Regions from separate parts of the Tatumella sp. JGM94 genome, predicted to be linked through region 2. Evidence: predicted binding sites of a transcription regulator. Region 2 holds the regulator's gene; each other region holds the start of a gene.
The links. Region 2 encodes Fur, which represses iron uptake genes when iron is present. Its sites were predicted from a motif close to ATAATAATGAGAACNACTATCAA; they were not measured.
Positions count from the first base shown of each region.

Region 1: a site for Fur is predicted at 1,334-1,356, ahead of efeU (iron uptake transporter permease EfeU). Genes of this name have one in related genera too.
Region 3: a site for Fur is predicted at 1,937-1,959, ahead of JK216_RS06920 (TonB-dependent siderophore receptor). Genes of this name have one in related genera too.

Region 1 is NZ_JAERJN010000001.1:326,872-330,180, forward strand. Features, by position in the region: gene efeO (iron uptake system protein EfeO) at 1-419, opposite strand, end outside; gene efeU (iron uptake transporter permease EfeU) at 465-1,289, opposite strand; gene putP (sodium/proline symporter PutP) at 1,473-2,957, opposite strand.
Region 2 is NZ_JAERJN010000006.1:13,957-17,265, reverse strand. Features, by position in the region: gene ybfE (LexA regulated protein) at 1-242, shown strand, start outside; gene fldA (flavodoxin FldA) at 376-906, shown strand; gene fur (ferric iron uptake transcriptional regulator) at 1,232-1,678, shown strand; gene JK216_RS05850 (family 20 glycosylhydrolase) at 1,789-3,309, opposite strand, start outside.
Region 3 is NZ_JAERJN010000007.1:70,948-74,256, reverse strand. Features, by position in the region: gene ychF (redox-regulated ATPase YchF) at 1-11, shown strand, start outside; partial or broken gene JK216_RS06925 (IS3 family transposase) at 147-1,451, opposite strand; gene JK216_RS06920 (TonB-dependent siderophore receptor) at 1,998-3,309, shown strand, end outside.

The DNA.
Region 1 (3,309 bases), on a different contig from region 2:
TAGGCCTTGTAGGCGGTTACCGGGCCTTGCAGTGCCAGTAAATGGTTCTGCTGCCGGGTTTCACCCTGCTGACCACTGGCCTTGACTGTCAGTTTCCCCTTAGGGTTACTCAACAGGCCACAGGTCATTTCATATTCTCCGGCGTCGAGGGTTGCCGTCAGTTTCTGGCTGAATCCGGGGGCAATGTTTTCACGCTCTTCAACCACCAGCACGCCTTTAAGTATTTCCCATTCCAGCCCTTTCTGACTGTTATTCTTAATAATAAACTGTGTCTTACCGGCATTGACGGTTAATGCCATAGGCTCACACCTGGTGTCCGTTACCGTCACAGTCACCTGAGGAGTACCGGCTGCATTGGCCAGCCCTGAAACCGCCAGCATCGCGGTGAGTAATGCATGACGACGGAAAACTGTTTTCATGTCTGAATCCCTGTTTATATGGTTTAAAATAGCAGTACCCGGATATCAGCTGGCCGGCCGGCTGACAGTGACTACCGGACCCGCGCTGCGGAAAAACAGCAGTAATGCGGGAATCAGATAAAGGCACCAGACAGCCACTTCACTGACTGTCGGGGCCTCCTGATATCCGAGAATACCTTCCAGTAAGGTACCCGCCACTGAATGGGTCGATAAAATATCACTAAGGTCAAAAGCTACAGACTGGTAACCGTTCCAGATACCCGCCTCATGAAAAGCGCGGACGGCACCGGCAGCCAGGCCCGCGGCAACAAATAAAATGAATAAACTGGTCCAGCGGAAAAAACCGGCAAGATTAAGGGTAATCCCCCCACGATACAGCAGTATGCCGAGGAAAATGGCGGTCACCAGCCCGAGCACTGCACCTGCCGGTGGTGCATATCCCACATCCTGAGTGAATGCCGCCAGCAGGAAAAACACCGATTCCAGTCCTTCACGTGCCACTGCCAGAAACACCAGAGCCAGTCCTCCGCCACTGCTGCGTTGTAAAGTATGTTCGATAGCATCTGTCAGCCCGGTTTTTATATGACGGGCGACCCGCTGCATCCAGAACACCATCCAGGTAAGCACTACGACCGCAACCATCGCCACAATAGCTTCAAATAATTCCTGCTGTTTCTGCGGGAACTCTCCGGTAGTCAGGTTGATGAAAATGCCCAGTCCGAGGCAGAGTACAGCAGCCATTCCGACGCCGGACCACATCGCCGGAAACCATCGGCTACGGCCGGTTCGCTGCAGATAACTGGCAATCAGACTGACAATTAATGCGGCCTCAAGGCCTTCACGGAGCATTATCAGGAAAGGAACAAACATAACTGACCTTATACCGAAACGTCAGCATCGGTAAAATAGTGTAAATAATTACGATTATTATTCTCATTTATAAAAAACGCAAGTTCTGTCAGTAAACATTTCCCGTCAGGCGAATAAAATCGAAAAAAAACCGCCCCATCGACGATGGAACGGTTTTTTGCTCAGTGGTTATCTTAGCGGTTATCAGTCACTCAGAAATGCCTGGCGGGCCTTGTCAAAGCGCTGTAATGCTTGCGGGGACGGACGTGGTCCGATTGAGCTGAAAATAACAATCGCCAGTAATCCGGCAATAAAGCCAGGAATAATCTCGTATAACCCGAATAACGCAAACTGTTTCCAGACAATTACCGTGACTGCACCGGCAATCATTCCGGCCAATGCCCCGTTACGCGTCATCTGTTTCCAGCAAACACTGAGCAATACTACCGGACCGAAAGCCGCACCAAAACCTGCCCAGGCGTAACTGACCAGCCCCAGGACTTTGTTATCCGGATCACGGGCCAGCAGTATTGCGATAATCGCCACCAGCAACACCATCAGCCTCCCTACCCAGACCCGCTCCTGTTGTCCGGCATGTTTGCGTAAAAACGCTTTATAAAAATCTTCGGTCAGGGCACTGGAACAGACCAGCAACTGGCAGCTCAGGGTGGACATTACCGCCGCCAGAATCGCCGACAGTAAGACTCCGGCAATCCACGGGTTGAACAGAATTTTAGCCAGTTCAATAAATATCCGCTCGCCGTTCTGATTTACCGCTGTAGCCAGCGCAGGATTATTATCAAAATAAGCGATGCCAAAGAAACCTACCGCCACGGCACCGGCCAGACAAAGGACCATCCAGGTCATACCAATCCGCCTTGCGGCATGCATTGAACGGTGCGAATCTGCCGCCATAAAACGTGCCAGGATATGTGGCTGACCAAAGTAACCCAGTCCCCAGCCAAGCAGCGAAACAATCGCAATAAAATCCATACGGTTAAACAGATTGGTAAAACCGGAGCCGTGTGCTTCAATCACTGCCAGCGCATCAGGGATACCACCGACCGCAAATATCACAATTACCGGCGTCAGAATCAGGGCGAAAATCATCAGGCCGGCCTGTACCGTATCTGTCCAGCTAACGGCCAGAAACCCTCCGAGGAAGGTATAGATAATAGTAGCTGTCGCTCCGGCCCAGAGGGCTGTTTCATAGCTCATTCCGAAAGTGCTTTCAAATAGCCGTGCACCGGCCACAATGCCTGAGGCGCAGTAAATAGTGAAAAATACCAGGATAATGACCGCAGAAATCACACGTAATAATTTACTGTTATCTTCAAAGCGGCTGGAAAAATAGTCCGGCAGAGTCAGGGCATTATTGTGATACTCCGTATGCACCCGTAAACGACCGGCAATAATTTTCCAGTTAAACCAGGCGCCGAGCAGCAGACCGATAGCTATCCAGCTTTCTGAAATACCCGCCAGAAAAATAGCACCAGGCAACCCCATCAGCAGCCAGCCACTCATATCCGATGCACCTGCAGATAATGCAGTGACCAGGCTGCCCATTTTACGGCCACCGAGAATATAATCGTCAAAGTTTTTGGTAGAACGCCAGGCGAAGAAGCCGATCAGCAGCATGCCAAAAATATAAATAATAAATGTCACCACTAACGGGGTACTGATTGTCATGTTTGTCTCCATTTTTCTTTTATTATCAGGCACAATTAGCGTAAATAGCACGACAAAATAGTCACTCCTCCGGCTTTACGCATAGAAACTGCACATATCGTGTATTTTTTCACTCCCCCTGCCCGCTTGTAACAATGAAGTAACATGTTGTTCACCCTGGTGCACTCCTTTTTTCTCCGTAATCCGCGCCTGATCAATTTTTTTGATTTTGCAACTTTATGCAACCCTGATTTTAATAGATAAATAGCTATTCTTTACGGGAGGGTAACTATGCACCCCGCCTTGTATCACCACAATAAATACCCGGTGATATGATACTTTTTATATTCATAAGTTTTTCATAGTTGCAACA
Region 2 (3,309 bases):
ATTTGTTCGCCAACGAACGCCGGCCCGGTCGTCCCAAAACCAGTCTGCTTTCCCGGGATGAGCAATTGCGGATAAATAAGCGCAATCAACTGAAACGAGATAAAGTCCGAGGTTTACAACGGGTTGAACTCAAAATGAACACTGAAGTCGTCGATGCTCTGAACGCGCTGGCTGCGGAACGTAACCTGAGCCGCAGTGAACTTATTGAACAAATTATTCTGGCACAGCTAAAGCAGGACTGAGTTCAGGGAAACGCACTCAGGGACAAATCTGACCGGTTTACAAGTTCCGCACACATCGCAGGTCTGTTATCATCTGCGCATCTGTAGTGACATTACAATTATCTGATTCGAAGATTCAAGAGGTTATCCCCACATGGCAATCGTAGGCATCTTTTTTGGCAGCGATACCGGCAACACAGAAAACATCGCGAAAATGATCCAGAAACAATTGGGTAAAGACGTTGCTGAAGTGCACGATATCGCTAAGAGTACCAAAGAAGATTTGGAAGCTTTCGATATTCTGCTGCTGGGCATCCCGACCTGGTACTATGGCGAAGCACAATGCGACTGGGATGACTTCTTCCCGACCCTCGAAGAAATTGATTTTAACGGTAAGCTGGTTGCGCTGTTTGGTTGCGGTGATCAGGAAGACTACGCCGAATATTTCTGTGATGCACTGGGTACCCTGCGTGACATTATCGAGCCAAAAGGCGCGGTGATTGTCGGCCACTGGCCGACTGCCGGTTACCATTTTGAAGCATCCAAAGGCCTTGCCGATGACAACCACTTCCTCGGACTGGCGATTGACGAAGATCGTCAGCCAGAGCTGACTGCTGAGCGTGTCAGCCAGTGGGTAAACCAGATTTCGGACGAACTGCAGCTGAAAGAAATCCTCGAAGCTTAATAGGGGTTTTAGTATCAGTTGTGATACTGTTTACTTCAGACACTTGCGGGAACGACTAACATGACCAGAAGAACCCGCACTCTTCTTTTCGGCAGCGCCCGGCTTATAAGAGATGTCAGGGTCAGACCCTGACAGAGTTGATGCACCGGACCTGAGCACAGTAAAACACTTTATTGAAGTGTTATTGGTGCGTTGTTTTCAGGTCTGTAGTTTCAATTTTGGTGTATCAGTCCTATAATGGACTAACAATTATAAGGTCATTATCTAACAAACTTCAGGGCTTCTTGCCAAAGTCATTTTTCAAAAGTAACAGGACATAAACTGCATGACTGACAACAACTCCGCATTGAAGAAGGCTGGCCTGAAAGTTACCCTTCCAAGACTGAAAATTCTGGAAGTGCTTCAGGAACCAGAATGCCACCATGTCAGTGCGGAAGACTTGTATAAACGCCTGATCGATATGGGTGAAGAAATTGGTCTGGCCACCGTTTACCGTGTGCTTAACCAGTTTGATGATGCGGGCATCGTTACCCGTCACAACTTCGAAGGCGGTAAGTCAGTTTTTGAATTGACTCAGCAGCAACATCATGACCACCTGATCTGCCTGGATTGCGGCAGAGTGATTGAGTTCAGTGATGAGTCAATTGAACAACGCCAGCGTGAAATCGCAACCCGGTTTGGTATTAAGCTAACTAACCATAGTCTTTATCTGTATGGTCACTGTACAGAAGGTGACTGCCGCGAAGATGATTCATTACATAACGATAAATAACCCGGCCCTGTTCAGGTTGTAACTGTTATCTGATGACGGATGTTTACCGTCATAGTCTTACAGATAAAAAACCCGCAAATTGCGGGTTTTTTTATCTGCCCTTCCCTCTGTTATCCGGCCACCGGAGCTACTGAAGGACTAAAGCGTTTACCGTCAGGGCTGACGGATCTGACCAGTACGTTACCGGCCACCGCAGGAGCTTTCAGACTGTTATACGGTAGCCATTGCTGACCACCATCGACGGAATATTCAATAGCGACCCCGGGTAAAGCAGTGTTAGCCTGCAGAGTGCCGTTGATGATCACCGCGCCGGGCACAGGTATACGGTAATTTATACCGGCCGTATCCAGCCGTATCAGGGCTGACTGCCCCAAAAGATTAGCAAAGCGCTGCCAGTCATTATCCAGCCGTTGCTGATCGACATGCTGTGTTTTCCCTTTTTCAAAATACTGGTCCTGTTTATACGGTAATTCCCAGTCAGCTTTATGCCAGGCCCGCTCTGCCACGGAAAATAACCGTGGATATAACCGGTACTCCATCTGCTGATCGGTACGCACTATTTCACTCCAGACCTGTGCTGACATACCATAAGCCCCCGGCCAGTGACCGGCAGAATTGGCCGCAAAGCTGTTACCATCACGGTCCGTAGATGTTTCTGCATTTTGTGGCAGGTTATCCGGCGCGAAACTGAAGATCTTCCGCTCATCAGTGAAACGGGTTGCCCAGTAATAGCCGGGTTCCTGAGGATTCACTTCATAGGGCATATCCAGATAAAGATAATCAGGATTAGATACAATCACCCGATAACCTTTATTCGCCCAGTCATTGACTGAACTGACGCCCCCCCAATAGAGGGTATCCCAGAAATTCACCAGATTATCTCTGGTACTAAACTGACGGTTATCACTGATTTCTTTCAGTCCGTCCTGCCAGGCCTGAATACCCTTCAGCCCGTGAGATTTGGCCAGCTGGCTGACCTGCAATGCAAACCAGCCAGGTAAATGGGTGAGATCCGCAACGGCACCGGATTGCAGTAATTTATTGCAACTTGCTGATTTCTGCCACGGATGATCCTGCAACCGCATATCCCGCTGACCTTTACCCGGTTCAGGATTAGTCTTATCCGTATATCCGGCCCCGAGATAGATATTTTTGGCTTCATCCCCCCCGAAATGCCAGCGCTGTAACGGTTGCCCGGCGTCTTTATGCATACTGATAATTTCCGACATGACTTTATCAGTAAAACGCCGCGAAGAAGGCAGGCAGGGATTAACAAAACTGGTACGATCATAAAACTGTACTGTGGTCACCTGCGAGTTATCCCCGGCATCCTGAAGACGATATTCATTCGCCTCTCTGGTTTTACCTTCCGCCATCAGTTTTTTATAACGGGCTTCCATCGAAATCACTGCCGCCCGGGCATGGGCTGGCATATCGATTTCAGGGATCACCGTTATTTGTCTGGCTTTCGCATATCTCAGTATTTCCAGGTAATCTTCACGGCTGAAGAATCCGCTGCCATTGGTACCGGTATCCGGGCCGGAGCCGAGTTGCGGTAGCAAACAGCGGGTTTCACTGAGGTCATGGCAACGGCTGGCCCCGACCTGCGTCAGCTCAGGTAAACCGGGGAT
Region 3 (3,309 bases), on a different contig from region 2:
TCAACGTCTAAATAAAATGTGTTGTCTTATGAGGTTTCATTGAGTCTCATAAAAATCACAAAAAACCAAAAAATCCACGCAATTGCGTGGATTTTTTTATTTCACAGACTCTCAACTTATCTCGTAACAGGGTAATCCCCCCATTTTTAACGGAGGCGATAAGTAGAATCAGATAAGCGTTGAATATGTTGCATCGACGTGTAGCCATTCAGTGCCATATTCGGTCGCTCGTGATTATAAAACCATTGCCACTGCGTGGCATAGTCCTGCAATTCATCCGGTGATGTAAACAGGTGTTGCCCCAGCCAGTCATAACGCACTGTCCTATTGTAACGCTCTATATAGGCATTTTGCTGCGGATTACCTGGCTGGATAAAGTTAATCTGGATACCTCTTGTATTCTCCCATGATATCAACGTATTACTGGTATATTCCGGTCCGTTATCACAGCGTATTGCTGTGGGTTTCCCTTTCCACTCAATAAGTTGTTCCAGCGTTCGCACAACCCGACTTGCCGGCAGAGAAAAATCGACCTCTATTGCCAGGGCTTCACGATTGACAGGCGGACCGAACGGCCATCCGATAATTGATCGTGCATGAAGTCCATTGACCAGCATTCATTACTGTTTTCAGGCACCGCTAACGCTTCGGGTTTCTCCCGTTTTAAGCGCTTTTTCGGCTTTATCCGCATGTTTAGCGACAGTTCGCAGTAAATCCGGTACACCCTTTTGTGGTTAAACCGGAGGTTTTTTACATTACGGAGGTACAAAAAGCACAGGCCAAATCCCCAATTGCACTGGCTGTCAGTTATGCGCAGCAGCCAATCAGCAATAGCTTCATTTTCTTCACTCAGTGTAGGTTGGTAGCGATAGCAACTTTCACTGACGGCAAATAACCGGCAGGCAAAACGAATACTGACTTGCCGAAGCCGGACCGCTTCTTGTGCCATCTGCTTCCGATGCGATGGTTTCACCACTTTTTTGTCATGGCTTCCTGAATAATTTCTGCTTTGAGTCGTTCTTCGGCATACATCTTTTTCAGGCGGCGGTTTTCGTCTTCCGGGTCTTTGAGACGGGCCATCATGGAGGCATCCATCCCGCCAAAGCGTGAGCGCCACTTATAGAAACTAGCATTGCTCATACCATGCTCGCGGCACAGTTCAGAAACCGGCGTTCCGGCTTCGGCCTTTTGGAGAATGGCCAGCTCCTCTGCCTGTTCAGCCAGCTGCCGTTTGAGGCGGGCATTTTCAGCAGCCAGTTCGTTCTCCCGTTCTGAGGATATCATTTGCTGCTGTTGTTTACTGCACCAGTTGTAGAGCTGCGATTCATACAGCCTGAGCTCGCGGGCGGCTGCGACCACACGATACGCTCAGCGAGTTTAAGGGCTTCATTTCGGAATTCAGGCGTGTGCTGCTTACGCGTCTTCTTTATGGTTGATGCTGGCTTTGTCATGTGACTCACCTCTGAGTTGAGAGTTTACTCACTTAGTCGCGTGTCCACTATTGCTGGGTAAGATCAGTTACCCTGAACCCGGAACGGGAAAAACAGGCGGCTTAAATTAACCGGGGATGACAACTACCTTGATACCTACCACCGGGCCGGAACCACCAAAACGCGGTGACTGGATATGCCTGAACCTGTGGTTTTCCCCGCAATCGGTAAGCTCCCGGTCAGAGAGACTCCCCTTGTCGGGATATATTTATGGTTCATTGTAACCTTAAATATTATACGGACACTTATTACTAATAGAGTGAATAATTCCATTTGTAACAAACCATGTTAATTATTAAAAAAATGGTCCGTTCAGCTGAATTTATTAATCATTAACGCACTGCTTAAAGATTAAAGTACCGTAATCGCCGTGGTATCACCCGACACCGTGGCATGCACAACCGCTTTACACTTTGCTTACCCTTCTGCCACTTCTGTTATTGATATTAAAAATAATTCTCATTAGTATTTTAATTCAAAAAAAACATGCAGAAACTTTACTCTTTTATGGCAAATAAATCATTGAAATACTCGCTTCTGGCATCTCTGGTGGCAGGCAGTTTTATTACCCCTTTGTCTAACGCAGCCGATACTTCAGATCAGAATGTCATGCAAAACATCAGAGAGCCGGTTAAAAAACAGCCCTCCTCTGAAACAAAAAAAGTACTCATTCCTGAGGCGAAAAAAGAGGACGGCCCCCCGCTGGTAGTGACTGGTCGGCTACAGACGCTGCAGGCCCCGGGCGTCTCGATCATCGATCAGGAAGCTATTAAAAAACATCCCATCCAGCGCGATGTATCCGAAATTATCCGTACTATGCCAGGCGTTAATCTGACGGGAAACTCCACCAGCGGCCAGCGGGGTAACAACCGACAGATTGATATTCGCGGTATGGGGCCGGAGAACACGCTGATCCTGATTGATGGCATGCCAGTCAGCAGCCGTAACTCAGTACGCTACGGCTGGCGTGGTGAACGCGATACCCGTGGTGACAGCAACTGGGTACCTCCGGAAATGATCGACCATATAGAGGTTATCCGTGGCCCGGCCGCGGCATTGTATGGTAACGGTGCCATGGGGGGCGTGGTCAATATTGTGACCAGGCCCGCTGGGAAAACCTGGCATGGCAGCTTTAATAGTTATTACAACGTCCCGGAGCACAAACAGGAAGGTGCGACTAAACGTGAAAACTTCGACCTGAGTGGCGGGCTGACCGATAACCTGACCATGCGGCTGTATGGCAACTGGAGTAAAACCCAGGCCGATGGTAAGAACATTAACGACGGTCATTCCGCAGAGCGTACCGGAAAATATGCCGGTATGGTTCCGGCCGGCCGTGAAGGGGGCGTTAATAAAAATATTAACGGTGTATTGCGCTGGGAATTTGCCCCAATGCAGGCGCTGGAATTAGATGCAGGCTACAGCCGTCAGGGTAACCTGTATGCCGGAGACACTCAGAATACTAACAACACCACTCTGACCAAAGCTTATTACGGTAAGGAAACTAATATTATTTATCGCCAGACTCTGGCGCTTAAGTACACCGGTGCCCGGGACAATGGTGTCACCACCAATAACTACATACAGTTTGAAAAAACCCGTAATACCCGACTGAAAGAAGGCTTATCCGGAGGGGTGGAAGGGCTGTTTTCCTCCATTGATGAAGGCTTTGCAACCATTAATCTGAATGATACTAATCTCCACTCGGATATTAACATTCCGATTAGCGGCCGGGTACAGCAGAATCTGACCTTTGGTGCTGAATTTAATCACCAGACGATGAAAGATCCGACATCGAATACTCTGGCAGCAACATCAG